3 regions of the Agromyces sp. Root1464 genome follow, and region 2 is predicted to be linked to each of the others. Evidence: predicted binding sites of a transcription regulator. Region 2 holds the regulator's gene; each other region holds the start of a gene.
What was found. The regulator LexA, encoded in region 2, represses DNA repair genes until DNA is damaged. The targets are predictions, from matches to a motif close to TCGAACANNTGTTCGA.
Positions count from the first base shown of each region.

Region 1: the regulator LexA is predicted to act here: its motif matches at 7,558-7,573, upstream of ASD23_RS04300 (HNH endonuclease signature motif containing protein).
Region 3: the regulator LexA is predicted to act here: its motif matches at 3,695-3,710, upstream of ASD23_RS18215 (HNH endonuclease signature motif containing protein).

Region 1 covers NZ_LMFU01000001.1:924,062-933,635, forward strand. Annotated here, with positions in the region: gene hemE (uroporphyrinogen decarboxylase) at 1-789, opposite strand, end outside; gene ASD23_RS04260 (SGNH/GDSL hydrolase family protein) at 1,094-1,918, opposite strand; gene ASD23_RS04265 (hypothetical protein) at 1,915-2,700, opposite strand; gene ASD23_RS04270 (MarR family winged helix-turn-helix transcriptional regulator) at 2,753-3,244, shown strand; gene ASD23_RS04275 (hypothetical protein) at 3,366-3,866, shown strand; gene ASD23_RS04280 (ArsR/SmtB family transcription factor) at 3,863-4,183, shown strand; gene ASD23_RS04285 (hypothetical protein) at 4,404-5,129, shown strand; gene ASD23_RS04290 (glutamyl-tRNA reductase) at 5,187-6,599, shown strand; gene ASD23_RS04295 (GNAT family N-acetyltransferase) at 6,577-7,401, shown strand; gene ASD23_RS04300 (HNH endonuclease signature motif containing protein) at 7,602-9,161, shown strand; gene ASD23_RS04305 (glycine--tRNA ligase) at 9,507-9,574, opposite strand, start outside.
Region 2 covers NZ_LMFU01000003.1:27,782-37,355, reverse strand. Annotated here, with positions in the region: gene ASD23_RS15800 (methylenetetrahydrofolate reductase) at 82-1,182, shown strand; gene metE (5-methyltetrahydropteroyltriglutamate--homocysteine S-methyltransferase) at 1,179-3,530, shown strand; gene ASD23_RS15790 (alpha/beta fold hydrolase) at 3,655-4,422, shown strand; gene lexA (transcriptional repressor LexA) at 4,444-5,121, opposite strand; gene ASD23_RS15780 (LysM peptidoglycan-binding domain-containing protein) at 5,388-5,822, shown strand; gene ASD23_RS15775 (histidinol-phosphate transaminase) at 5,866-6,957, shown strand; gene hisB (imidazoleglycerol-phosphate dehydratase HisB) at 6,954-7,568, shown strand; gene hisH (imidazole glycerol phosphate synthase subunit HisH) at 7,565-8,203, shown strand; gene priA (bifunctional 1-(5-phosphoribosyl)-5-((5-phosphoribosylamino)methylideneamino)imidazole-4-carboxamide isomerase/phosphoribosylanthranilate isomerase PriA) at 8,304-9,050, shown strand; gene ASD23_RS15755 (SseB family protein) at 9,047-9,574, shown strand, end outside.
Region 3 covers NZ_LMFU01000003.1:561,036-570,609, forward strand. Annotated here, with positions in the region: gene glmU (bifunctional UDP-N-acetylglucosamine diphosphorylase/glucosamine-1-phosphate N-acetyltransferase GlmU) at 1-1,353, opposite strand, end outside; tRNA gene ASD23_RS18200 (tRNA-Gln) at 1,409-1,480, opposite strand; gene ASD23_RS18205 (MarR family winged helix-turn-helix transcriptional regulator) at 1,628-2,119, shown strand; gene aztD (zinc metallochaperone AztD) at 2,225-3,466, shown strand; gene ASD23_RS18215 (HNH endonuclease signature motif containing protein) at 3,730-5,196, shown strand; gene ASD23_RS18220 (methionine ABC transporter permease) at 5,344-6,003, opposite strand; gene ASD23_RS18225 (methionine ABC transporter ATP-binding protein) at 6,003-7,031, opposite strand; gene ASD23_RS18230 (MetQ/NlpA family ABC transporter substrate-binding protein) at 7,137-8,048, opposite strand; gene ASD23_RS18235 (ABC-F family ATP-binding cassette domain-containing protein) at 8,233-9,574, opposite strand, start outside.

The sequences.
Region 1 (9,574 bases), on a different contig from region 2:
GGTCTCGTAGGCGAGGTCGTGCACGTGGGCGAGGGCCGCCGCCGAGGCCGGGGCGACGTGCGTCTCGTAGTCGGCGAGCGAGATGGCGCCGGCCCACGAGTCGAAGAGCTGGGCGGCGGATGCCCCGGCGAGCACCTGCGTGCGGAGGAAGCGGCCGGTGAGCTCGGCGGTCCAGTCCATGAGCGCGCGCCATGCGCCGGGATCGGCGTGCATAAGGGTGCGGGCGGCGAGGTGGTCCTTCGAGGGGCCGCCCTCGGTGAGGTACGCCGCGAGCGTGAACGGGGCGCCGGCGAAGCCGATGAGCGGGGTCGGGGTGCCCGAGCCGTTGTCGGTCGCGTTCAGCTCGGCGACCGTGCGGGCGACGGCCTCGGTGATGGGGGCGGATGCCTCGTCGAGCCGTGCAGGGTCGATCGCCGTGAGCTCGGCGACGCCCGCGGCATCCGCGTAGGCCCGCCCGAAGACCGGACCGCGACCCGGCTGGATCTCGACGTCGACGCCCACGAGCTTCAGCGGCACGACGATGTCGCTGAAGAAGATGCCGGCGTCGACCTTGTGGCGGCGCACGGGCTGCAGCGTGATCTCGCTCGCCATCGCCGGGTCGAGGCAGGCGTCGAGCATGCGGGTGCCGACCCGGAGGTCGCGGTACTCGGGCAGCGAGCGCCCCGCCTGCCGCATGAACCAGACGGGCGTCGCGTCGGCGCGCTCTCCCCGGTATGCGCGCACGAGTCGCGAGTCGGAGGTCAGGCCGGCGGAGAGCGGATGCTGCGGGGAGAGGATCACGCCTGACATTGTCTCGTATCGGCCTGAGTGAAGATCCGCGATCGGATGCAGCACCCACGACCACCGACATCGTCTCGTATCGGCCTGAGTGAAGATCCCCGACCGGATGCAGCACCCACGACCACCGACATCGTCTCGTATCGGCCTGAGTGAAGATCCGCGATCGGATGCAGCACCCACGACCACTGACATTGTCTCGTATCGGCCTGAGTGAAGATCCGCGATCGGATGCAGCACCCACGACCACTGACATTGTCTCGTATCGGCCTGAGTGAAGATCCGCGAAGTAAAGGATCCACGATCCCGTGCAGGCTCAGCGCTCGGGCCCAGCCAGCATCTCGAGCACATGCGCCGCGAGCGTCGCCTGCGCCGTGAGCTGCGGGTGGAGGCCGTCGTCGAGGAGGGGCAACGGGCCGGAAGCGTTCGCCGGGTCGATGACGAGGTCTCCCGGCTCGGCCACCCCTCGCAGGATCGCGGCGGTGCCGCGCACGTCGGCGTCGGTCCAGGCGAGCCCGGTCCCGCCGAGATAGGGGTGGGCGGCGACCTGCTGCTCGTCGATCGGCGTCGGTGCGACCCAGATCCAGCGCACGCCGGGCGCGCTCGCGGCGTCGCGGCGGATGAGCTGCAGGTTGCGGGTGGTCTCGGCTGTGCTCACGAGCCGGTCGCCGCCTGCGCCGGGAAAGCGACGGGCGTCGTTGGTCCCGAGCATGCAGAAGACGACGTCGGGTTGCCGCCGCCGGACGGAGGGAAGGCTCGCGAGGGTCTGCGTGGACGTGGACCCCGAGATCGCGAGGTTCTCGAACTGCAGCTCGAGTTGCGGCCGCTCGGCGGCGAACAGCTCGGTGAGCAGCTCGAACCACGAGAGCCGATCGGCCGTCGTGCTCTCGCCGAGCGCGAGGATTCGCGCGCCGGTTGCGAACGGCCCTCGGCCGAGTGCGGCCTGCGCCGACGGCGCTGCTGCGAGGCGACGAACGGCGTCGGTGCGCTGGGCGTCGAGGGCGTGCACCGCGTCGGCGTAGGACTGTGGATCAGCGCCGAAGACGCCCGCCCTCGCGGCGTCGTCCATCGCCCAGGCATAGGGAAGGGAGCGCTCCGGCCGCTCGAAGCGTACGAGCTTGTCGAGCACGGCATCCCTCACGACCGCGGCTCCGAGGTCGCGTCGGAACGGTTGCGCGCGGGCCGCGCGACATCCGTTCGCCGCAGTGGAAGCAGGAATGCGCAGAGCACGATCCACGCGAACGACGGGAAGCGCACGATCGGCAGCAGCACCGCGAGCTCGGGGATCGCGACCACGAGCGTTGCGACCATGGCGAGGCCGGCCAGCACGAGTCCCGCCCACGCGTGCCAGCGCGGCAGCAGGCCGGCCAGCAGTCCCGGTACGGCGAGCCCGGCGATGAGGAGACCGAGGGGCACGATGAACCCCGGGCCGCCGGCGAAGAACGCCAGGTCGTGCAGGAGGCGCACGATGCCGGGCTCCTCGAGCAGTTCCGGCCGCGTGAGCGCCCAGCTGAAGCCGGCCGACAACGCCATCGACGCCGCGGCGATGATGCCTCCGGCGAAGCCGATCGACACCCCCGGCGCGCGCACGCCGAGCTGGGTGAGTCGCGTCGTCGCTGCGGCCGCGAAGATCGCGAGCGGCACGGATGCCGCGAACTGCAGCAGCGCCGCGATCAGCACCGAGAGCTCGTGCTCACGGAAGTAGGCGACGATCGCATCGCCGTCACCGAACGGCGACGGGTAGGTCGCGCCGCCGGCGAGCACGGTCGGCAGCACGATCGAGGCCATCGAGAGCGCGACGACGACGATCGCGAGCGGCGGCAACGGCGGCCCCGCGGGTGCGCGCCGCGCGCCGGTGGACGAGGCGGAGTGCTGGGACTCGGCCGCGGCGGTTCCGACCGCCGCACCATTCGTTCTGTTCATGTAATCATTCATAGCACAGAATGATTCATCCGCAACTGGTAGAGTCGTCGACATGGAGACGACCGCGCACGAGGCACCGTTCCGGCCGCCCGCCGACCGCGTCGGGTTCCTGCTCTCGCAGGTCGGCGCCTTCGCCTCGACACGCTTCGCGGAACGCCTCGCCGAGCTCGACGTGCAACCGAGCGATGTCGGGCTGCTGCGCATGATCGCGGTCGAGCCCGGCCTCAGTCAGCAGTCGCTCGCTCGCAAGCTCGGCGTGGTCCCGAGTCGCGTCGTCGCACTCGTGGACGCGCTCGAGCGCAAGGAGCTCGTCACCCGCACCCGCAGCACCACGGATCGACGCACGCACGAACTGCATCTCGCCGACCGCGGTCGCGATGTGATGGCGCAGATGCGCCGCATCGGCCGCGAGCACGAGGATGATCTCGTCGCAGAGCTCAGCCAGGAGGAGCGGCAGACGCTCGGGCGGCTGCTCGCGCGCATCGCGGCTGCTCATGAGCTCGATCCCGAGGTGCATCCCGGCTATCGGGCATCGCGCGGCTGAGTCCACATCGAATCCCGTCGGAATCGCACCGCCTTGCAGTGCAACAAAAACATTGCACTTCGCGGCGAGTAGTGCAACGATTGCATTGCACATCATTCAGCACGACACTCGAGGAGGACGCATGAACGGCACCACCGGATCACTCGACCGGATCGAACAGCAGATCGACATCGACGCCTCGGCGGAGCGCGTGTGGGAGCTCGTCTCCACCGCGGGCTGGTGGATCAACGACGACAGAGTCGTCGAGCACCGCATCGAGGAACAGGGCTCGCGCGTCGTCGTGCACGACGAGAAGTGGGGCTCGTTCACGCTCGGCGTCGAATCGCTCGACGCCCCGCGCTACGCCGCGTTCCGGTGGTTCAACGCGCCCCCCACCTCAGCCGAGCCGAACCCCGCACTCGATGCACTCACGTCGACGCTCGTCGAGTTCTGGATCGAGGAACGCGCCGACGGCGGTGTCGTACTGCGCGTCGCCGAGAGCGGGTTCGAGGGGCTCGACCGCAGCGCCGAGGAGCGCCGCAGGATGTTCGACGAGAACACCGAGGGCTGGGCCATCGAACTCGGGTACGCGCGCGACCACGTCGCGAACGAGACCTCGGTCGACGTCGCGGCGGGTCGATGACCATCGGCACCGAGAGCCTCCCTGCCGCGTTCGCCGCCCTGGGCGACGACACGCGGTGGGGGCTCCTGCAGCGACTCGGCACGGCGCCCGCCTCGGCGACGGCACTCGCGGCCGACCAGCCGATCAGCAGGCAGGCCGTCGCCCGGCACCTCGAGGTGCTGCGCGAGGCCGGTCTCGTCGAGACCGAGATCCATGGCCGCGAGGTGCGCTACCGCGCGATCGGGTCGCGCCTGAGCGCCCTCGCGCGCGACCTCGACGCCCTCGCACAGGGGTGGGAGAGCCGCCTGCGCTCGATCAAGGCGGCTGCTGAGGGGTAACAGCAGGACGACCGGGACTCGTTCGGCCGATTCGTTCGGAAGCCTTACATTCGCGCTCCCATCAGCGCTATGGTCGAGACGTTGTGCGCCCCCGAGCACGACGACGCACGAGTCCCCGGGCACGTGCGCCTCCGCATCCCACGGAGAATCACATGTCCCCACTGCGCCTGTCGTCCCCCCGCCTGCCATACCCCGCTCCCCGAGCCACGCGAGCCATGCGATGAACGCGGCCGCACCGCATCGCACCGGCGTCACCTTCATGGTCGCCGCCGCCGCCGCGATCGTCATCGGAGCGCTCATCGCCGGATCGGGCTTCCTCGACCGCGTGATGTTCCGACTCCCCGAGATCCCGGGCGGCGAACGCATCGCCGTCGGCGTCTCCGTGCTCGCGCTCATCACCGCGCTGGTCTGGATGCTCGTGCGCCTCGGCGAGCTGGGCCGGGCCCGCTCCCGTCGCCGCGCCCTCGAGGCCAGCGTTCGCGGCGAGGTGAGCTGCGGCATCCGTCGCCGTGAGCTCGTCGCCCGCCTGAACGAGCTGACGACGGATGACGCGCCGCCGATCGCACTCGCGGCGCGCTACTCGATCGTGGCCGACGAACTCGGCGTCGCGTTCTGGAACGGCGGGCGCCGCCCGCGTCGCGCCGCGCACTTCGCGTGGCGCGAGGTCCGCGGCATCCGCAGCGATTCGCTCATCGCGGGCGAGACGGTGCTCTCCGTGCTCGTGCTGCGCGTGCGCCGCGCCGGCGTGAGCGTCGAGCTGCCGATCGTGCTCGCCGCGGAACGACCGGGCCGGTACGCGCTCTCCGACGCCCCGTTCTTCGCCGTGGTTCGCAGCTGGAAGGCCAAGCACCGCGAAGCGCTCGCGGCCGAGGGCCTCGAACTGCCGCCGCTCACGGCGCCGATCCAGATCATCCCGCAGAACGCGGGGGCGCTCGCCGGTCGCTGAGTTTCCCTCGGAGTCGCTCTGGGCGAACCCGGATTCGACGGCGAGTAGAATCCCTTCGTGCTCATCTGCCTCACCGCGAGTCACAAGAACGCCGGGTTCGACATGCTCGAGCGTCTCTCAGCGACCGCGGACGCCGCCGGTCCCCGTATCCGCAACGGCCACTCCGCCGTGCAGGGTGCCGTCGTCGTCGCCACCTGCAACCGCTTCGAGGCGTACCTCGACCTTGACGCAGCCGAGGGCGACTCGCCGGTGCCCGCGGTGCACGAGGCCATCCGCTCGGTCGGCGCCGTCGCCGGCCTCGAGCCCGAAGAGTTGCGCTCGACGTTCGGCTTCGTACACGGCAACGCGGTCGCCGGCCACCTCTTCGCAGTGGCCTCGGGCCTCGAGTCGGTCGTCGTCGGCGAAGGAGAGATCGCCGGCCAGGTGCGCCGTTCGCTCGAGCGAGCCCGCGCCGAGGGCACGACGACCCCCGACCTCGAACGACTCTTCCAGCGCGCCTCGCAGATCTCGCGCCGCGTGAAGAACGAGACCGGCATCGGCAACGAGGGCCGCTCGGTCGTGCGCCTCGCGCTCGAACTCGCCGAGAGCCGCATCACCGACTGGTCGGCCACTCGCGTGCTGCTCGTCGGCACGGGCCGCTTCGCAGGGGCCTCGCTCGCCGCGCTCCGCGACCGCGGCGTCACCGACGTGCGCGTCTTCTCCCCCTCCGGCCGCGCCGCGAAGTTCGCCACGAGCCACGGCATCGAGGCGGTCGGGCATCGCGACGTCGCTGCGGCGGCCGCCACCTCCGACGTCATCGTCACGTGCACGACGGCCGAGCACCACGTCGTCGACCGCGCGCTGCTCGAAGCGGGCCGGGCCGGGTTCGGGGCATCCGCTGGTTCTGCTGCTGCCGGTTCTGCTGCTGCCGGAACTGCTGCTGCCGCTCGGCCGCTCGGCCTCGTCGCCGGACCCGCCGAAGCCCCCGTCGAGCGCCAGCTCGTGATCGACCTCGGCCTTCCCCGCAACGTCGCGCCCGACGTCGTCGAGGTGCACGGCGTCGAACTGCTCGACCTCGAGACGATCCGCATCCACGCCCCGCTGGAAGAGTTCGGTGCGACGGATGCCGCGCGCGCGATCGTCGGCGGAGCGGCCCGGGCCTTCGGCGAGTCCCGCGAGGAGCAGGATGTCGCGCCCGCCGTCGTCGCCCTCCGGCGCCACGTCTTCGACCTGCTCGACGGCGAGATCGAACGCGCCCGCACGCGCGGCGACGCCGATGGACGCACCGAGGAGGCCCTGCGCCACATGGCCGGCGTGCTGCTGCACACGCCCATGGTGCGCTCGCGCGAACTCGCGCGCGCCGGCGAGCAGCAGGCCTGGATCGACGGCATCGCCGCCATCTTCGGCGTCACCCCCGCAGCGGATGCCTCGGCCGCCACGTCGGAGGCGCGCGCTACGCTTCGTGACGATGCACGAGAACGCCACGCCTGACCCCGTAACCACGACCACGACCGCGCCGACCGCACTCGACCGCGCCGCCGCGGCAGCCGCCGACGGGCCACCCGCGCTGCGGTTCCCCTTCGATGCGACCGCGCTCACCGAGACGCCGATCAACACGGAGCGTCTCGTGCTGCGGCCGCTCGAGGCATCCGATGCGCCAGACGTCTTCGAGTACCAGCGCATCCCCGAGGTGCTGAGGTACCTGCCGTGGCCCGAGCGCGACCGCGCCGAGGCGTACGAGCACACGGCGAAGCGCGCCGCCGCACGGGTGCTCGAGGGTGATGGCGACTTCTTCGTGCTCGCGATGACGCTGCCCGGCGTGCCGTCGGTCGAGGAGTCGACGGGTGGGGCGTCGACGGGTGCGATGTCGACCGGGGCGATGTCGACGGGTGCGATGTCGACCGGTACGGCGCCGACGGGTGGGGAGCCGATCGGTGCGGAGCCGACGAGCTCGACGGCGCGCGACCGCGTGATCGGCGACATGATGGTGCGCGTCTCGAGCGCCAAGCACGCTCAGCTCGAACTCGGCTGGGTCGTTCATCCCGACTTCCAGGGCAAGGGCTATGCCCGCGAGGCCGCGATCGCCATCAGGGACTTCGCGTTCGAGATGCTGCGGCCGCACCGCATCCAGGCATTCCTCGACGCGCGCAACGAGGCATCCGCCGGGCTGTGCGAGCGGCTCGGCATGCGACGCGAGGCGACGATCCTCGAAGAGCAGTACAACGACGGCGAATGGCAGGACACGGCGTTGTACGGCGTGCTGCGGCGCGAGTGGGCGGGCGCTCGGGAGTAGGCAGGCACTTCCCGTTCCCTGCCCCCACTTTCGACACTCCTCGCCCTCACCGCCTCGCCCTCACTGCCCCGTCACCGCCTCGCCCCACCACCCTCGCCCTTCCTCGCCCTCACCGCCCCGTCACCACCGATTCTCCACAGACTTATCCACAGACTGTGGAACATACGTTCGAATGTCGGCCGCCCGCGAGACAATGGAACATGGCCGAAGCGCTCCCCGACTTCAGCGGTCTGACCGCCCTGATGTCGTCGTGCGCACCGTCGTCGAGCACCTTCAGCGCGCTCGACGATCGCGCCCTCGTCGAGGCGGTCGAGGCCATCACCGCGCTCCGGCACGAGGTCGAGCGAGCCCAGGCTCTCGCGGCCGCCGAGGTGGTGCGGCGTTCGAAAGTCGCCTTCGGGCTGCAAGGGCTCGCTCAGCGCACCGGCCACGCGAGCGCGGGCGATCTGCTGCAGTCGATCACGCATTCGTCGAAACGTGAGACCGCCGCTCTCGTCGGGGTCGGCCGCATGGTCGCCGAGACCGAGGCGGTCGCCGAGCTCGAGCTCGCACGACTCGATGATCCCGAGCTCGCCGCGGTCGTGCCCGAACCGGTCGCGCCGTGGTTCTCCGAATTGAGCCGTGCCGTGGCCAGCGGGGTGCTGACCGTGGCGGTCGCCGACGCGATCCGTTCCGGGCTCGGTGAACCCGGCGGCGATGCCGACGAGTCGGCGTTGGCCTCGGCGTTGGCATCCGTACTCGCGAGCATCTTGGCCGACCGTCGCGGGCTGCACGCCGACGCGGCTCGTCGCCTCGCCCGTCAAGCGCGCGATCGCATCGACGCCGCCGGCGTGGCCGCGCGCACCGAGCACCAGCGTGAGGCGCAGTTCTGGCGCGTGTGGGTGAAGCCCGACGGCATGGTGCGCGGGGAGTTCGAACTCGACGCCGAGAGCGGCATGCTCATCAAGGCGGTGTTCGACCAGCTCACCCATCCTCGACGCACGGCGGCCCCTGTGCGACGCAGCTTCGGCGATCCGGTGCGGGGCGACGCAGCCTTCTCCGATGCTCGTGCGACGCGCGAGCGCGACGCGGCCGAAGGCCTCGTGCAGTTGCTCCGTGCCGGCGCGAGTGTCGACCCGACCCGCCTGCTCAACGACAAGAAGCCATCGGTCCGACTCATCGTGAACGCGGTCTCACTCAGTACGGGCGAGGGCTCGGGCGCCATCGAGGGCCACCCCGACCGCGTTCCGCTCGTCGACATCCGCACGGGGCTCTGCGAGGGTTACCTGCCGGTCCTCTTCGATGCCGACGGCGCCTGCCTCGACCTCGGCCGTGACGAGCGACTCTTCACCGACAAGCAGAAGACGGCACTCGCAATTCGCGACGGCGGATGTCTCGATCCCGACTGCACTCGCCCGCCTTCCTGGACCGAAGCCCATCACATCGACCACTGGCAACGCGACGGCGGGCGCACCGATCTGGCCGACGGCATCCTGCTCTGCCGTCGAGATCATCTCAGGTACCACAATCAGGGTTGGGAGGTGCGGCGCACCGGCACGAACTACTGGCTCATACCTCCGCCGGGCGTCGATCCAGACCAGACCCCGAGATTGATGCGAGCGAAGACGCCCGCAGATCTCATCAATCCGGTCGACCCGGAGCGTCTCGCGAACCCGGGCGATGCCCGGCTCGCGGATCCTGTCGATCCGGCGCGGCCCCACCTCGCATCTGTCCGAGCGAGGCCGGCCGAGCCTGAACGAGTGCTTCCGGTCGCTGGGTAGAGCTCTGCCCAGCGCGGCCCAGTGCGGCTCAGCGCGGCGAATACTCGAGCGCGGTGGCGGCTGGCGCACGGGAGTCGACGGAGCCTGAACGCGCGGACGCGAGCGGACGCCGGCGTACGAAGACGTGGCGGTTACCGGCGCGCCGGAAACCGGACACGGCACAACCCGGACACGTGGAAACCGATCTCGCTGGAAACCGGTCTCAGGCGCCCCGGACGGGCGAGCCCGATGCCGGCGCTGCAGATTTCGCCATGCAGCTCCCGCGACGCGCGGCGCAAAGCCCGCCTTCGTCGTGCAGCTCCCGCGACGCGCGGCGCAAAGCCCGCCTTCGCCGTGCAGCTCCCGCTACGCGCCGACGAGGCGCGACGCCAGGAAGCCCTCGAGCTCGGCGAGCGGCACGCGCACCTGTTCCA
Region 2 (9,574 bases):
CGCGACATCCACCCGCCGTTCCGGCCGGGGGAACGCGGCCTGCCGTGTTCTTCCCGTTGCCGCTCGCCACGCAGGAGCACCATGGCATCGACCGCAACCGACGGCTCTTCCCGTGGGAGCTCGCCGCGGGCACGCGCCGTTGCATCGACCGCAACCGACGGCTCTTCCCGTGGGAGCTCGCCGCGGGCACGCGCCGTTGCATCGACCGCAACCGACGCATCGGGCGCAGACTGTACGCCCCGACTGCCGGTCTCCTTCGAACTCTTCCCGCCGCGCACCGATGCGGCAGCGCTCGCCCTCGGCCGCACGATCGACCGGCTCGCCGAGGTCGACCCCGCATTCATCTCGGTCACGTTCGGCGCCGGGGGAAGCTCGCGTGCCCGATCCCTGACGGTGCTCCGCTACATGCTCGAGCACACCCATGTCGAGCCGATGGCCCACCTGACCTGCGTGGGCTCCTCGCACCTCGAGGCCAACCGCCTCGTACGCGAGTTCCTCGACGCCGGCATCACGAGCTTCCTTGCCCTGCGCGGCGACCCGCCCGCTGATGCCGACCCCGATGCGGGCATCGGCGACCTCGGCAGCGCAGCAGAACTCGTCCAGCTCATCCATCGGGTGCAGGAGGAGCGGGAGCCGTTCGCGCAGGTCGGGGTTCCCGGTAACCCCGGCGCCTCGCGCATCAGGGCCCGGCCCCGGCCCGAGCGCGTCGCGGTCGCGGCGTTCCCGACGGGACATCCGCGGTCGCGGAACCTCGGGCACGACGTCGACACGCTCCTCGCGAAGGAGATCGCCGGCGCCAACCTCGCGATCACGCAGCTCTTCTGGCGGGCCGACGACTACTTGGGCTTCGTCGAGCGCGCTCGAGCGGGCGGCGTCACGATCCCGATCCTTCCGGGCATCATGCCCGTCACGACGCCCTCGCGTCTCGCCAGGCTGACGGAGCTGACGGGCGTCGAACCGCCCGCATCGCTCTCCATCGACCTCGAGATCGAACCGGATGCCGCCGGGCAGACGGAGCTCGGCATCGCCTTCGCCACCCGGCTCGCCGCCGAGGTGATCGCGGGCGGTGCACCCGGCCTGCATCTCTACACCTTCAACCGCCATGAAGCCGTGCTCGACGTCGTCGACCGGCTCGGACTTCGAACCGACCGGTTCGCCGATGAGAGGAACACCGCACGATGACCACCCCCGCACCCGCCTTCCCCGACGCGACCATCCTGGGCTACCCTCGAATCGGTCGCCGCCGCGAGCTCAAGCGGGCCGTCGAGGCGTTCTGGGCCGGCTCGATCACCGCCGAGGAACTCGAGAACCAGGCCGCCGAACTGCGCGCGGCGACCCGGGAGCGCCTGGCCGCCCTGGGCCTCGCCCGCACCGGCTCTGCGATCCCCGAGACGTTCTCGTTCTACGACCAGGTGCTCGACGCCGCCGTCGCCGTCGGCGCGGTTCCGGCGCGCTTCGCCGCCCTGGCGGACGAGCAGGGGCGACTCGACCTCGCCGCCTACTTCACGATCGCCCGCGGTGTCGGCGACGACGCCCCGCTCGAGATGACGAAGTGGTTCGACTCGAACTACCACTACCTCGTGCCCGAGATCGGCCCCGACACCGTGTTCTCGCTGCACGCCGAGCGCATCCTCGCCGAGTTCGCCGAGGCGAAGGCGGCTGGGTTCACGACTCGGCCCGTGATCGTCGGTCCCGCGACCTTCCTGCTCCTCGCGAAGGCAGCCGACGGCGCCCCGGCCGGCTTCGCACCGATCGACCGCCTCGCCGATCTCGTGCCCGTCTACGCAGCGCTGCTCGAGCAGCTCGCCGCCGCCGGTGCGGAGTGGGTGCAGCTCGACGAGCCCGCTCTCGTGAGCGAGAGCATCGATGTCGATCGCGCTCGGGTGATCGAGTCCGTCGGCATCGCCTACGACGCGCTCGGCGCACTCGATGCCCGCCCGTCGATCTTCGTCGCGGCACCGTACGGCTCGCTCGATGACGCCCTGCCCGCGCTCGCTGCGACCCCGGTCGAGGCGATCGGCCTCGACCTCGTGCGCGGCTCGCTGCCCGAGGGCCTCGACCCCGTCACGGCCGAGTCGCTCGCGGCGAAGACCCTCGTCGCGGGCGTCATCGACGGCCACAATATCTGGCGCGGCGACCTCGCCGCAGCCTTCGATCGGGTCGCGGCCGTGCAGCACCTCTCCGCGGCCGTGTCCGTCTCGACCTCGACGTCGCTCCTGCACGTGCCGCACGACGTCGCCGATGAAGACGAACTCGACGCCCGACTCGTCTCGTGGCTCGCGTTCGCCGACCAGAAGGTCGGCCAGGTGGCCGTGCTCGGTCGCGGTCTCGTCGAGGGACGCGACGCGATCGAGGGCGAGCTCGCCGCGGCATCCGCAGCTCTCGCCGACCGCGACGCCGCACCCGGCGTGCGCGAGCCGTCGGTGCGCGACCGTCTCGCGGGCCTCGCCGAGCAGGACTTCGCCCGCGTGAGCTACGACGAGCGCGTCGCGGCGCAGGAGTCGCTGGGGCTGCCCGAGCTGCCGACCACCACGATCGGGTCCTTCCCGCAGACGGCCGAGATCCGCCGGGCGCGCGCCCGGCTCGTGAGGGGCGATCTGTCGGCTGCCGACTACACGGCGCTCATGCGCGCCGAGATCGAGCGCGTCGTGCGGCTCCAGGAGGAGCTGGGCCTCGACGTGCTCGTGCACGGCGAGCCCGAACGCAACGACATGGTGCAGTACTTCGCCGAGCTGCTCGACGGCTTCGCGGTCACGAAGCACGGCTGGGTCCAGTCGTACGGCTCCCGCTGCACGCGACCGTCGATCCTCTGGGGCGACGTCTCACGGCCCGCGCCGATGACGGTCGAGTGGTCGAGCTACGCCCAATCGCTGACCGAGCTGCCGATGAAGGGCATGCTCACCGGCCCGGTGACGATCCTCGCCTGGTCGTTCGTGCGCGACGACCAGCCGCTCGGCGACACCGCGCGCCAGGTGGCGCTCGCGCTCCGCGATGAGATCACCGACCTCGAGACCGCGGGCATCCGCATCATCCAGGTCGACGAGCCCGCCCTTCGCGAGCTGCTGCCGCTGAAGCTCGCCGATCAGCCCGCCTACCTCGACTGGTCGGTCGGCTCGTTCCGCCTCGCGACCGGCGGTGCCGTACCCGGCACGCAGGTGCACACCCACCTCTGCTACTCGGAGTTCGGCGTCGTCATCGACGCGATCAAGAACCTCGACGCCGACGTCACCTCGATCGAGGCGGCGCGAAGCCGCATGGAGGTCGTCGACGACCTCGAGTCGAGCGGCTTCGACCACGGCATCGGCCCGGGCGTGTACGACATCCACTCGCCGCGCGTGCCCGGCGTCGCCGAGGTGCAGGCGCTCCTCGAGCGTGCCGCGGGCGCGATCCCGGCGAACCGGCTCTGGGTCAACCCCGACTGCGGCCTGAAGACCCGCGGGTACGACGAGACCGTCGAGTCGCTGCGGCACATCGTCGAGGCGACGGTCGCGGTGCGCGCCGAGCTCGCCGCTCCGGTGCTCGCCGGCTAGCACGATCAGAGCGGATGTCGCGGCTCGCGGCATCCGCTCCACGATCCGAGCGGATGTCGCGGCTCGCGGCATCCGCTCGGCTCATGCCGGGGTGATGCACAGGAGCGACGCGTACCGTCGAGGCATGCAACTCGCGGTCCACGAATCCGGCGGGGGTGCGCGCACCGCGATCCTCATCCACGGCATCATGTCGGACTCGCGCGCCTGGCATCGCGTCACCGCGGAGCTCGAAGCGCAGGGATTCCGCGTGCTCGCGGTCGACCTCGCCGGCCACGGCCGCAGCCCGCGGGCGGTGCACTACTCGCCCGCCGGTTGGGCCGGCGACGTCGTCGAGACGCTCGAGCCGCTCCTCGACGGTCCGCCCGACATCGTCATGGGCCACTCGCTCGGCGGGCTCGTCGCGAGCCTCGTGGCCGACCGGCTCGCTCCGCGAGCGGCGATCTACATCGATCCGGCCTTCTCGTTCCCGAAGGGCGTCAAGGGCTGGGCCTTCAAGGCCTTCTTCGCCGTCGCGCCGCGGCCCAAGCGGTCGGCACTCGTGCGGATGAACCCGAAGTGGAGCGCCGTCGACGTCGACATCGAACTCGCGACGCTGCGCGACTGGGACAAGCGCACGATCCTCGGCTTCACCGACACCCGGCCGCTCGTGCCGCCGGCCCGGCTCGTGGCGCCGACGCTCGTCGTGCTCGCCGAGAAGAGCCTGCTCATCACGGCGAAGGTCGCCCGCCAGCTGCGTCATCAGGGCATGACGGTCGAGACGGTGCAGGGCACCGGGCACACCGTGTTCCGCGACGATCACGCCGGGTTCATGGACGCCGTGCTCGGGTGGCTGCGCGAACTCGCGCCGGCGACGCCGGAACCCGTGCCGGTCGGCATCCGTTCCGCCGTATAGCGGGAGTCATCCGCTCGGTCGTCAGACGGAGCGCAGCACCGCGACGATCTTGCCGAGCACCTCTGCGTGGTCACCGACGATCGGCTCGAACGCACTGTTGCGGGGGAGCAGCCAGGTGTGCCCGTCGCGCTGGCGGAACACCTTGACGGTGGCCTCGCCGTCGAGCATCGCGGCGACGATCTCGCCGTTCTCGGCGGTGCGCTGCGACCGCACGACGACCCAGTCGCCGTCGCAGATCGCGGCGTCGATCATGGAGTCGCCGACGACCTTCAGCATGAACAGCTCGCCCTTGCCGACCAACTGCCGGGGGAGGGGGAAGACCTCGTCGACCTGCTGCTCGGCGGTGATGGGGACGCCCGCGGCGATGCGCCCGACGAGTGGCACCATCGCCGCATCGCCCACCGGCGTGGGGTCGGACTGCGTGGCAGGCCGATCGGTCACGCCGGGCAGCTCGATGAGCACCTCGAGCGCGCGAGGCCGGTTGGGATCGCGTCGGAGGTAACCGGCGAGCTCGAGCTGGTTCAGCTGGTGGGTCACGCTCGACAACGAGGAGAGCCCGACGGCGTCGCCGATCTCGCGCATGCTCGGCGGGTAGCCGCGGCTCGACACCGAGCGCTGGATCATCTCGAGGATGGCGATCTGCTTCGCGCTCAGACTCTTGCGGCGGCGAGGCCTGCCTGCTGCCTGCACGTCGTCGATGTCGGTGCTCAACGTCTCCGCCCCTCGTAGCGGCCGCGAGGCCGGATGTCGGTGGTGTCTGGTCGACTGTCTTCCAGACATTCGAAACTGTATCCGTCTCGCGTGCGTGCGGCAAACATCTGTTCGAGTGTGTCGGAGATCCGGTTCCCCGGGTTTCCGGAGTTCGATCCTTGCATTGTTCGAAATTCGAATGTATGTTCGGAACAGAGTTTCGCATCCGGTCCTCCCGGCCGAGGGCCGGATGCGACTCCTACAGGAGGTGTGACATGAGCGCAGCGATCGCAACGACCGGCTTCCAGGCCTCGCGGGCCCTCCCGCGCGACTTCGACACGAGTGTGCGAGCTCAGGGCGTGTACACGCAGACCGGCGTGGCGCAGGCGCCGAGCGCCGTGGTGCGCACCCGCCTTCGCCTGACCCGCCGCGGTCGCGTCGTCTTCACCGTGCTCGCAGCGCTTCCGCTCGTGGTCTGGGTCCTCGTGCTCGTCCTCGGCTCGGGCGCCGCCGCCGCCGACGTCGACTCCGCGGGAGCGACCTTCGAATACGTCACGGTCGGTCAGGGGGATTCGCTCTGGGCGATCGCCGAGGCGATCGACCCGAGCGGCGACGTGCGCGAGGTCATCGCCGAGATCGTCCGGCTCAACGGCCTCGACGACGCGGTCGTCGAACCCGGGCAGCGTCTTGCGCTGCCGCTCGCTCCGTGACGATCGTCTGAAACACGGCGCCGGGCCTCGTTAGGCTTGCAGGGTGACGAGTCTCGAAGACCTCCCCATCCGCGACGACCTCCGTGGTCGAGCCCCCTACGGGGCTCCCCAGAAGGCCGTTCCGGTCGCACTCAATGTCAACGAGAACACGCATCCGATTCCCGAGAATGTCGCGCACGACGTCGTGGCCCGCGTCGCGGCGGCGATCATGACGCTCAACCGGTACCCCGACCGCGAGTTCTCCGCACTGCGCCAGGCCCTCGCGGATTACCTCGGGCACGGCCTCGACCCTGCGCAGATCTGGGCGGCGAACGGCTCCAACGAGGTGCTGCAGCACATCATGCAGGCCTACGGCGGGCCGGGTCGTTCAGCGCTGGGATTCGCGCCGACGTACTCGATGTACGGCCTGCTCGCCTCGGGCACCGGCACCGAGTGGATCACCGCCGGCCGCGACGACGAGTTCGAGCTCAGCCCCGCGACGGCCGTCGCGGCAGTGCGAGAGCACGACCCCGACATCGTGCTGCTCTGCGCGCCGAACAACCCCACGGGCACTCCGCTCTCGATCGAGACGATCGAGGCGGTCGCCGACGCCGCCCGCGGCATCGTCGTCGTCGACGAGGCGTACTTCGAGTTCGCCGAACCCGGCACCCCGAGCGCACTCACCCTGCTCGCTGGGCGGCCGCGACTCCTCGTCTCGCGTACCATGAGCAAGGCCTTCGCATTCGCCGGCGCGCGCGTCGGCTATCTCGCCGGAGACCCTGCGGCGATCGATGCGCTGCGCCTCGTGCGCCTGCCGTACCACCTGTCTGCCCTGACGCAGGCGGCGGCCCTCGGTGCCCTCGCCCACTCCGACGAGATGCTGGCGATGGTCGACGAGATCCGCGCGCAGCGCGAGCGCATCTCGGCCGAGCTCGCCCGGCTCGGATTCCTCCCGTACCGCAGCGGTTCGAACTTCGTGCTGTTCGGCGGCGTCGACGACCCGCATGCGGTGTTCGAGCAGCTGCTCGCGCGCGGCATCCTGATCCGCGAAATCGGCATTCCCGGCCACCTGAGGGTCACCGCGGGAACGGAGGCCGAGACCACGGCCTTCCTCGAAGCGATCGCCGTATCGGCCCCGAATAGGATTGCCTCATGACCGCATCGAGCCCTTCGCGCACTGCCCGGGTGCAGCGCGAGACGAGCGAATCCAGCATCGACCTCTCGATCGACCTCGACGGCACGGGGTCGAGCGACATCGAGACCGGTGTCCCGTTCTACGACCACCTGCTCACGGCGTTCGCGAAGCACTCGCTGACCGACCTCACGGTGCGGGCGAGCGGCGACCTCGAGATCGATGTGCACCACACGGTCGAAGACGTCGGCATCGTGCTCGGGCAGGCCATCAGGCAGGCGCTCGGCGACAAGCGGGGCATCTCGCGCTACGGCGACGCACTCGTGCCGCTCGACGAGGCGCTCGCGCAGGCGGTCGTCGACATCTCGGGCCGCCCATTCCTCGTGCACACGGGCGAACCGGTCGGTTTCGAGTACCACCTCATCGGCGGCCACTTCACCGGCTCCATGGTGCGGCACGTCTTCGAGGCGATCGCGTACAACGCGGCGCTCACCGTGCACGTGACCGTGCTCGGGGGCCGCGACCCGCACCACATCGCCGAAGCGGAGTTCAAGGCGTTCGCGCGTGCCTTCCGTCAGGCCAAGGCGTTCGACCCGCTGGTGTCGGGCGTGCCGTCGACCAAGGGTGCGCTGTGACGCGCAGCCGTCGCGTCGTCGTGCTCGACTACGGTTCGGGCAACGTGCACTCGGCCGCGAAGGCGCTCGAGCATGCGGGTGCAGAGGTCACCGTCACCGCCGATCGTGCGGCGGCGCTCGAGGCCGATGGACTGCTCGTGCCCGGCGTCGGCGCCTTCAAGGCGGTCATGGACCAGTTGCAGGCGGTGCGCGGCGGCGAGATCATCGACCGCCGGCTGGCGGGCGGTCGCCCCGTGCTGGGCATCTGCGTCGGCATGCAGGTGCTCTTCGAGCACGGCGTGGAGCGTGGAGTGGACACCGAAGGCCTCGGCGAGTGGCCCGGATCCGTCACCGAGCTCCCGGCCCCGGTGCTGCCGCACATGGGCTGGAACACCGTCGAGGCCGGCGAGGGCTCCGCGCTCTTCGCCGGCATCGAAGACGAGCGGTTCTACTTCGTGCACTCGTTCGCGGCGCAGGAGTGGTTGCTCGACGTCGAACCGCCGTTCCCCGCGCCGACGCTGACGTGGGCCGAGCACGGCAGCCGGTTCCTCGCCGCCGTCGAGAACGGCCCCCTGACGGCGACCCAGTTCCACCCCGAGAAGTCGGCGGAGGCGGGCATCCGCCTGCTCTCCAATTGGCTCGGCACCCTCGGCTGAGCCGTTCGACCGTCACATGCACTCGGCTCCGACACGGTCGGACTAGGATGCTGTGACTGTGCCGACTCGCAAGGCGCGACCGCGATGACTAGGACAGTGAATGAGTGAATTCAACAAGACCCCCCGCCTCGTGCTGCTTCCGGCGGTGGACGTCGCCGGCGGCAAGGCGGTTCGCCTGACCAAGGGCGAGGCCGGCACCGAGACCAGCTACGGCGACCCCGTCGACGCTGCCGTCGATTGGGCCGATCAGGGTGCGGAGTGGATCCACCTCGTCGACCTCGATGCCGCGTTCGGACGCGGCTCGAACGCGAGCGTGCTGAAGAAGACCATCCGTCAGGTGCGCGGCGTCAACGTCGAGCTCTCGGGCGGCATCCGCGACGACGAGTCGCTCGAGCACGCGCTCGAGATCGGCGCGAAGCGCATCAACCTCGGCACGGCGGCCCTCGAGAACCCCGAGTGGGCGGCATCCGTCATCGCGCAGTACGGCGAGGCGATCGCGGTCGGCCTCGACGTGCGCGGCACCACCCTCGCGGCTCGCGGCTGGACCCAGGACGGCGGCGACCTCTGGCAGGTCATGGAACGCCTCGAGGAAGCCGGTGCCGCTCGCTACGTCGTGACCGACGTCACGAAGGACGGCACCTTGCAGGGCCCGAACATCGACCTGCTCCGTCAGGTCATGGAGCGCACGCACCGTCCGGTGGTCGCATCGGGCGGCATCTCGAGCCTCGACGACATCGTCGCGCTCCGCGAACTCGTGCCGCTCGGCCTCGAGGGCGCGATCGTCGGCAAGGCGCTCTATGCGGGTGCGTTCACGCTCGTCGAGGCATTGGACGTCGCTTCGCAGTGAGCGCCGATGCGGGTGGGGGCCAGGCCGACTCCGCCGGCGTGCCGTGGGCCGGGCGTTCGTTCCAGCCCAACACGCACGCCGCCGACGACGGTCGTGCGCCCGAGGCTCTCGTCGCCGCGCTCGACGCCTTCCGTACCGGCGGCGCCGGGCAGGCGCCCGTGGTCGCGGAGTTCGCGCGATCGCGCCTCCTGATCCCGCTGCTCGCCGATCTCGGCGACGGTGGGTCCGAGGTCGGCGCCCACGGCCTCGCGGTCGACAAGAGCCAGGAGCTCTCGATCGTGACGGTCGAGGGCCCCGACGGTCGCAAGGTGCTGCCGGTCTTCGCGTCGGTCGAGGCGATGTCGCGGTGGAATCCGATCGCGAGGCCCGTGCCTGCAGACGGTGTGCGGGTCGCGCTCGCCGCCGCCGACGACGGCACCGAACTCGTCGTGCTCGATCCGGGTTCGGCGACCGAGTTCGTGCTCCGCCGGCCGGCGGTCTGGTCCGTCGCGCAGGGCAACGAGTGGCTGCCGCCGTTCGAGTCG
Region 3 (9,574 bases), 530 kb from region 2:
GTTGCGTTGCGGCGCCACGTTCACGGCGAGTGCACCGGCGGGGACGTCTTTGCGGACGACCGTGCCGGCACCCGTGTAGACGCCGTCCCCAATCCTAACGGGCGCGACGAAGACGCCGTGCGAGCCGGTGCGCACGTGCGAGCCGATCTCGGTGCGGTGCTTGTTCACGCCGTCGTAGTTCGCCGTGATCGAACCGGCGCCGACGTTCGAGTGCTCGCCGACCGTGGTGTCGCCGATGTAGCTGAGGTGCGGCACCTTGCTGCCCTCGCCGATGTTCGCGTTCTTCGTCTCGACGAATGCGCCGATCTTGCCGTCGGCGCCGAGCACCGTGCCGGGTCGCAGGAACGAGAACGGCCCGACCGTCGCCCCGGCGGCGACGACCGCGAGGGTGGCGTCGGTGCGCTTGACCTCGGCGTTCTCGCCGATCTCGCAGTCGATGAGGGTCGTGTCGGGTCCGACGATCGCGCCCGTGGCGATGAGCGTGGCCCCCTTGAGCTGCGTGCCCGGACGGATGGTGACGTCGGGCTCGATGCGCACGGCGAGGTCGATCCAGGTCGTCGCGGGGTCTTCGATCGTGACGCCGTTCAGCTGCCAGCCGCGCACGATGAGCGCGTTCAGGCGAGCAGCGGTCTCCGAGAGCTGAGCGCGGTCGTTGATGCCGGCGACGAGCCAGGGCTCCGAGACGGGCACGGCCTCGACCTCGGAGCCGGCGGCGCGGAGGAGGCCGATCACGTCGGTGAGGTACTTCTCGCCTTGCGCGTTGTCGGTCGTGAGGTTCGCGAGCTGGTCGCGGAGCGCCGCCGCACCGAACGCGTAGATGCCCGCGTTGATCTCGGCGATCGCGCGCTCGTCGTCGCTCGCGTCCTTCTGCTCGACGATGCGGTCGAAGAGGCCGGCGGCGTCGCGCACGACGCGGCCGTAGCCGGTGGGGTCGTCGTAGACGGCCGAGAGCACGGATGCCTCGGCGGCATCCGCCCGGTGCTGCTCGAGGAATGCTGCGAGCGTGTCGGCGTTCAGGAGGGGCACGTCGCCGTTCAACACGAGGACCTCGCCGTCGAAGTCGGCCGGGAGCGCGGCGATGGCTTGCTCGACGGCGCGGCCGGTGCCCGGGATCTCGTCTTGGTCGACGATGATCGTGCCGGGGAGTTCCCGCTCGACCACGGTCGCCACGAGGTCGCGCTCGTGGCGCACGACGGCGACGATGTGCACGGCGTCGAGCGCCCGCGCGGTGGCGAGCACGTGTGCCACGATCGGCGCGCCGGCGAGCGGGTGCAGCAGCTTCGGCACCGCGGACTTCATGCGCGTGCCCTGGCCTGCGGCGAGGACGATGATGGCGAGGTTCTGGTCGGTCATTCGCGCGTGTTCCTATCGGTGCGGTCTGAGGGATCGATCGGGACGGCCGTTCGGGCTCCGCCACCAGGATTCGAACCTGGACCGAACAGCTCCAAAGGCTGCCGTGCTGCCGTTACACTATGGCGGATCGCGCGGGCGCCTGGCCGCGCGCGTCAACCAGTCTGCCATGAGCAGGCCGTCGCCGATGAGCCGACGGGCGCCTCGAGGCATCCGGCGCCGTCTGCACCGGCACCGCCTGCACCGGTGCCCCGTCCGGTCGCGGGATAATGACGGGATGACCGATGCTGACGAGGTCGACCGGATCGTCGACGACTGGGAGCGCGAGCGACCCGACCTCGATTTCTCACCGCTGCAGGTGCTCTCGCGCGTCGCGCGACTCTCGAAGCACCTCGACCGGGCGCGGCGTCAGGCGTTCGCTCGTTCGGAGCTCGAGTCCTCGGAGTTCGACGTGCTTTCAGCGCTGCGCCGTGCGGGCTCCCCCTATCGGCTCTCCCCCAAGCAGCTCCTGCAGCAGACGCTCGTCTCGAGCGGCACGATGACGAACCGCATCGACCGGCTCGTCGAGCGCGGGCTCGTGAACCGGCAGACCGACCCGAACGACGGGCGCGGCATCCTCGTCGAGATGACCTCTGCCGGGCTCACCCGCGTCGATGCGGCGATCACGCGCCTCGTCGACGCCGAGGCCGAGCTGCTCCGCAGCCTCCCGGCGGCGGAGCAGAAGCGGCTCGCCGGCTTGCTGCGCAAGCTCAGCCTCGGTTTCGACTGAGGCGAGGCCGCGCGGCGAGCGGGTCGACCGCCCGGATCGATTCGCTCGATTCGATGCAGCATCAGCGTTGTTGATAATGATTTTCATTAACGATACCGTGACGTCGTGAACACACCGAACAGACGATCCCCTTTCCGATTCGCGGCCGTCGCGGCCCCGGTGCTGGCGCTCGCGTTGGCGGCCTGCGCGAGCCCTGCCGACGGCGATGGCGGCACCGCCGAGGCATCCGAAGCCCACTCGACCGAGGCCGAGGTGAGTGCGCCGCGCGTCGTCGTGAGCTATGACGGCGGCGTCCTCGTACTGGAGGGAGACTCGCTCGAGACCGTCGACGACGTGCCGCTCGACGGATTCCTCCGCCTGAACCCCGCCGGCGACGCACGCCACGTGATCGTGTCGACGGATGACTCGTTCCGCGTACTCGACACCGGGGTCACGATCGAGGAGCACGGCGACCACGCCCACTACTACGCCGAGTCGCCGGAGCTCACCGCGACCGAGTTCGCGGCTGAGCACCCGGGCCACGTCACGACGCACGCCGGCACGACCGCGCTCTTCGCCGACGGCACCGGGCGCGTGCAGCTCTTCGACCCGTCGACGCTCGAGGGCGGAGCACCCGAGCTGACCGAGTACGAGAGCCCTGACGCGCACCACGGCGTCGCGGTCGCGCTCGAGGGCGGCGCACTGCTCACGACGCTCGGCACGAGTGAGAGCCGCTCCGGCGCCGTCGTGCTCGACACCGACCGCGCCGAGCTCGCCCGCACGGAGGACTGCCCCGGCGTGCACGGCGAGACCGTCGCCGCCGACGAGGTCGTCGTGCTCGGCTGCGAGAACGGTGCGGTGCTCTACCGCGACGGTGCCTTCACCAAGATCGCCGCACCCGACGCCTACGGCCGCATCGGGAACCAGGCGGGGTCCCCAGAATCGGCGATCGTCCTGGGCGACTACAAGGTCGACGCTGAGGCGGAACTCGAGCGCCCCGAGCGGGTGAGCCTCATCGACACCGAGACGGCGACCCTGCGTTTCGTCGAGCTCGGCACGAGCTACACGTTCCGCTCGCTGGCCCGGGGCCCGCACGGCGAGGCCCTCGTGCTCGGCACCGACGGGGCCATCCACGTCATCGACCCCGTTGCGGGGACCGTCTCGGCACGCTTCGATGTGATCGCCCCGTGGACCGAGCCGGTCGACTGGCAGGAGGCCCGGCCCTCGCTCGAGGTCCGCGGTCAGCGCGCGTACGTCACCGACCCCGCTACCTCAACGGTGCACGTCGTGGACCTCGAGTCCGGCGAGATCACGGCGAGCGTCGAGCTGCCGCACGTGCCGAACGAGCTGTCGACCGTCGGCGACTGAGCACAGCGGATGCCGCGGGCCCACGCGTGCCCGCGGCATCCGCTCGCCTGCGTCCGGTTGCTGCACCCGGCCCAGCCTTGCCAGCCCCGCCCCAGCCGGGTCAGCCCACCCCAGCCGGGTCAGCCCACCCCAGCCGAGTCAGCCCACCCCAGCCGCGGCAGCCTAGCTGCTGTCAGCCCGGCCCAACCCTGGCAGGCCGGCCCGCGTCACGAAAGTTCTCCACAACGCTCGAACATACGTTCGATTATTGATAGAATGGCGTCATGCCATTCGCACTCGAAAACGCCAGCTCGTCTGGTATTTCGCCGAGCGAAGACGGCGTGGGTGCCGACCGGGAGCGGTCGCCGTATGCGTTGGCGCAAGACGGCCTGGCCCAGCTCGTGAACGCGGCGGTGCAGGCGCAGCGCGTCGAAGCGATGAATGCGGCGATGCGAGTCGACGTGGTGTTCCTGACGGTGTCGTTCGCGCTCCGCGCCGAGCGGGCGTTCGTCTCCCCGAACCTCTCACCTGCACGGCGCCGAGAGCTTGCGCGCCGCAGCGTCACCGCCGAACTCGCGACCGCATTGCACGTCCCCGAGAGCACCATGCAGCGTCAGATCGACGATGCATGGGCGTTGTCGACGCAGCTTCCCGCCACGTTGTCGTCGCTCCGCGAGGGATCGCTCAGCATGCAGCATGCGCGGGTCATCGTCGAGGCCGTGGCCGAGCTCGACGACGAGCCGCGCGTTCTGGCCGAACTCGACGAACAGCTCGCGCGATTCGCGTCCGATCACACGGCCGCCGCTGTTCGCCGCAAGGCGCGCTCGTTGCGCGAAGAACTGCAGGCGCAGTCGGTCGCCGATCGGCACCGAGCAGCCCGCCAGAAGCGCCGCGTCGAGATCGAGCCCGCCCTCGATGGCATGGCCTGGCTGCATGCCCTGCTGCCGGCCGCCGACGCGCTCCTCATCAAAGACCGCCTCGATCGTGTCGCACGAGAGGCCGGCGAGTGCGCCGACGATGTGAGCCGTCTCGGTTCGGAGCCCGCCGGCGAACATGCCGTGCGGATCGTGGCCTCGACGAACGACCAGATCCGTGCCGACGCACTCCGCGATCTGCTGCTGTACGGCGGGCTCGGCGACGACTCCGCGTTCGCCGCCGCCTGCGGCCGCGTGCGGCCGAGCGTGCACGTCACCGTTCCGGTGCTGACACTCATGGGCTCCTCGACGGAGCCCGCGCTCCTCGACGGCTACGGCCCGATCGACCCCGAGGCCGCACGCAGGCTTGCTGCCCAGGCGCCCTCCTTCGTGCGACTGCTCTCCGATCCGGTGACGGGCACCGTGCTCGACGTGGATCGCACCAGCTATCGACCGCCGGCTGACTTGAAGCGGTGGCTGCAGGTGCGCGACGGCACGTGTCGGTTCCCGGGCTGCAATCGCAACGCAAGTCGCAGCGAACTCGACCACAGCATCGATTGGGCCGACGTCGGCCGAACGGCCTTCGACAATCTGGCGCACCTCTGCTCGCTCCACCATCACCTCAAGCACGAGACATCATGGTCGATGCGACATCTGGCCGGTGCCGTGCTCGAGTGGACCTCGCCGTCCGGCCGGGTGCATCGCACCCACCCTGCACGCACAATGTCGAGGATGTCGAGTCGAGCTGATGATGCTCGAGCCGCCGAGTCGCCGCCCTTGACGACCCCGCCCGATGCGGCAGCCCAACTCAGATTCGCCGAAGCTCCGCCGTTCTGACAGGCGAGTCGGTGATTGCGGTTGCGCCGTCCATGCGACTCCACTGATCCAGGTGACTCGCCGCGTCAGGTGCTGCGCGCTGACTTCACTGACACTGCTGACGCCGCTGACGCCGCTGACGCAACAATGCCAGTCACCTCCGCCTCGCTACCGGCGCATGACCTTGCGGGCCAGCCAGTTTCCGAGGAACTGCACGCCCTGCACGAACACGACGATGATGATGACGGCGGCCCACGTGATCGCCGGCTCGAACTGGCGGTAGCCGTAGACGAGCGCGAAGTTGCCGAGGCCGCCGCCGCCGATGAAGCCCGCCATCGCCGTCATGTCGACGATTGCGACGAGCACGAAGGTGTACCCGAGGATGAGTGGCCCGAGCGCCTCCGGGATGACGACCGTACGGAGGATCCGGAGCGGTCCGGCGCCCATCGCGCGGGCCGCCTCGATCGCTCCGGGCGACACGGTGAGCAGGTTCTGCTCGACGATTCGGGCGATGGCGAACGAAGCCGCGATCGAGAGCGCGAAGATGAGCGCGTCGTTGCCGATGCCGGTGCCGATCACGAGCCGTGAGAGCGGCTGCACCGCGGCGATGAAGATGATGAAGGGGATCGGCCGGAAGAAGTTGATGACGACGTTCACGATGTTGAACACCGCGCGATTCGAGAGCAGGCTCCCCGGTCGCGTCGTATAGAGCACCGTGCCGAGCAGCAGTCCCCCGAGCCCGCCGATGAGGAGGGTGAGCGCCGCCATGTAGAGGGTCTCGGCCGCGGCGACCCAGAACTCCGACCCGAGTTCGAAGAGACGATCCATCACGGCACCTCCGTCACGTCGACGCGGGAGGATATCTCGGCGAGCACCGCGTCGACCGCGGCATCCGCGCCCCTGATCGCGAGGGTGAGGTGTCCGAACGCCCGGCCCTGGATGTCGTTGATGCCGCCGTAGACGAGCTCGAACTCGATGCCGGCGGTCGCGAGCGCGACGAAGACGGCGGCCTGCGACGCGTCGCCGTCGCGGAACGAGATCGTGACGATGCGGCCCTCGTGGCGTTCGCGCAGCACGGCAAGCTCGGCCGGCGAGGGGGTGCCCTTCACGACGGTGCCGACGAAACGCTGCGACGACGGGTTCTGCGGGTTCGAGAACACGTCGAACACATCGCCGTGCTCGATCACGCGTCCGCCGTCCATGACGGCGACCTTCGTGGCGATGGACTGGATGACGTCCATCTCGTGAGTGATGACGATGATGGTGACGCCGAACTCGCGGTTCACGCGCTTCAGCAGTTCGAGCACCTCCTGGGTGGTCTCGGGGTCGAGTGCGCTCGTCGCCTCGTCGGCGAGCAACAGCCGCGGCGAGGTCGCGAGGGCGCGGGCGATGCCGACGCGCTGCTTCTGCCCGCCCGAGAGCTGGTCGGGGTAGTTCTTCGCCTTGCCGGCGAGGCCCACGAACTCGAGCAGCTCGGCGACGCGCGCCGAGATCTCGCCCTTCGACGCCCCTGCCACCTGCAGCGGGTACGCGATGTTCGCCCACACCGTCTTCGAGTTGAAGAGGTTGAACTGCTGGAAGATCATGCCGATTCCGAGCCGGATGCCACGGAGCTCGCGTTCCGGCATGGTCGTGATCTCGCGGCCGTCGACCTCGATCGAGCCCGACGTCGCGGGTTCGAGCGCGTTCACGAGCCGAACGAGCGTCGACTTGCCGGCACCCGAATAGCCGATGATGCCGTACACGTCACCGGGTTCGATCTCGAGGCTCACGCCGTCGATCGCGACGACGGGCGGGGCGCCCTTCTCAGGTGCCGGGTACGTCTTGGTGACGTTGCGCAGGGCGACGAGCGCCATGGTGTTCTCCTCTGCGACGCAGAAATGTCGTGAACGCGAACGGGGCGGTGGGCACCAGTGCGGTGCTCACCGCCCGAACGGCGGGTACGGAACGCGCGAGCGCGATCAGCCCTTCGCGGCCTTGGTGTCGGCCTCGACCTTGGCGAGCGACTTCTCGAGGTCGGCGACCGGCGTCGTCACCGCGACCGCCGTGTTGCCGGACGCCTCGAGCAGGCCGGCCTGCACCTCGGGGTCGGTCTGGAAGATCTCGACGAGCTTCTTGTAGGTCGCGTTGTCCTTGTCTTCGGCACGGGTGGCGAAGATGTTGACGTACGGCAGCGCGTTCGGGTCGCTCGGGTCGTCCTGCGCGATCGCGTCCTCGAAGGTGAGTCCGGCGTCGGCGACGAAGTCGTTGTTGATGACGGCCGCGGCGAGGTCCGGCAGCGAGGTCGGCGTGAGCGAGGCCTCGAGGGCGGTGACCTTGACCTTCGATGCCGACTCGTCGACGTCGGCGAGGTCGGAGAAGATCGTGCCGCCGCTCTTCAGCTCGATGAGGCCGGCCGACTGCAGCACGAGCAGCGCACGTGCCTGGTTCGAGGCGTCGTTCGGCACCGCCACGGTCTCGCCCTCGGGGATGGCCTTCACCGAGTCGTACTTCGTCGAGTAGAGCCCGAGCGGGTAGATCGCGGTGGCGCCGATGGGGGCGAGGTCTTCGCCGGCCGACACGTTGTAGTCGGCGAGGTAGACGATGTGCTGGAACTGGTTCAGGTCGAGCTCGCCCTCGGTGGTGGCGGGATTCGGCTGGGCGTAGTCGGAGAAGTCGACCAGCTCGATCTCGATGCCCTCGTCGGCTGCGGCCTCTTCGAAGGCGGCCCACTGCGGGTCGGCCTTTCCGACGACGCCGATCTTGATGACGTCGTTCGCGTCGCCTTCGCCGGCGGCCGGAGCGGCGCAGGAGGCGAGGCCGAAGACGAGCGGCACTGCGGCGAGTGCGGCGATGAGCTTCGCCTGACGGGAGGACGGGTGCTGACGTGACATGTGGGTTCCCTTTCGCTGGAGCGCACGCGACCGGGTGCTGTTGGCGTGGAGCAGGCATGGCTCCGCCACTGCTGGTGAACGGTGGGGGCTTCGATGCCGCGATCGCGGGTGCAAGAACAACGCTAGGCGAAGATTCTTTTCTCACCCGACGCCGGGGTCACAGTGCGTCACAGCTTCTGCGACGTCAGGCCTCCAGCGACTCGGAAACTTCGAGCCAGCGGGTTTCGAGATCGGCGACGGATGCCTCGAGCTCGCGCAGCGAGTCACCGAGCGCCGCCAGGCCGACGTAGTCGCCCTGGTCGTGCACCGCGAGCTTCTCGTGCGCCGCGGCGATCTGGACCGAGAGCTTCTCGAGCTTGCGGTCGATCGATGCCAACTCCTTCTCGGCGTTGCGCCGGTCGGCGCCCGCGAGCGAACTCGCCGCTCCCCCGGCCGTCGGCTTCGCGGCCGCAGACGAGGTGGAGGCCGCGTGCGACGACGTCGACGTGCCGGCAGGCGCGTTGGCCGCGACATCCGCTGCCCTTCGCAGTTCGAGGTACTGCTCGACGCCACGCGGCAGGTCGCGCACGTGCCCGTCGAGGATGGCGAACTGGCGGTCGGTGACGCGCTCGATGAGGTAGCGGTCGTGGGAGACGACGAGCAGCGTGCCGGGCCACGAGTCGAGCAGGTCCTCGATCGCCGCGAGCATGTCGGTGTCGAGGTCGTTCGTCGGCTCGTCGAGGATGAGCACGTTCGGCTCCTGCAGCAGGATGAGCAGGAGCTGCAGGCGCCGCTTCTGACCGCCCGAGAGGTTCTTCACGGGGGTCGACAGCTGCGCGGTCGTGAAGCCGAGCCGCTCGAGGAGCTGCCCGGGCGTCATCTCCTTGTCGCCGACCTGATAGCTCGATCGCTGCTCGGCGACGACCGCGGAGACTCTCGAATCCGCCCACTCGGTGAGCTCGTTCAGTTCCTGGCTGAGGGTCGCGATGCGCACGGTCTTGCCGCGCTTGACGCGGCCGCTCGTCGGCTCGACCGCGCCCGTCACGAGTCCGAGCAGCGTCGACTTGCCCGCGCCGTTCACGCCGAGGATGCCGGTGCGCTCGCCGGGCGCGATGCGCCATTCGACGTCGTTCAGCACCGTGCGGGTCGCCGGTTCGCCCGTGACGGGGTCGATCATCGGGAACTGCACCGAGACGTCGATGAGGTCGACGACGTCCTTGCCGAGGCGCGAGACCGCGAGCCGGTCGAGCTCGACCTTGTTGCGGATGGGCGGCTCGTTCGCGATGAGCTCGTTCGCCGCGTCGATGCGGAACTTGGGCTTCGACGTGCGAGCGGGCGGGCCGCGGCGCAGCCAGGCGAGCTCTTTGCGCATGAGGTTCTGCCGCTTCGCCTCGGATGCCGCGGCGGAGCGGTCGCGCTCGACGCGCTGCAGCACGTAGGCCGCGTAGCCGCCCTCGAAGGGCTCGACGATGCCGTCGTGCACCTCCCACGTCGCGGTGCAGACCTCGTCGAGGAACCAGCGGTCGTGGGTCACGACGACGAGGGCG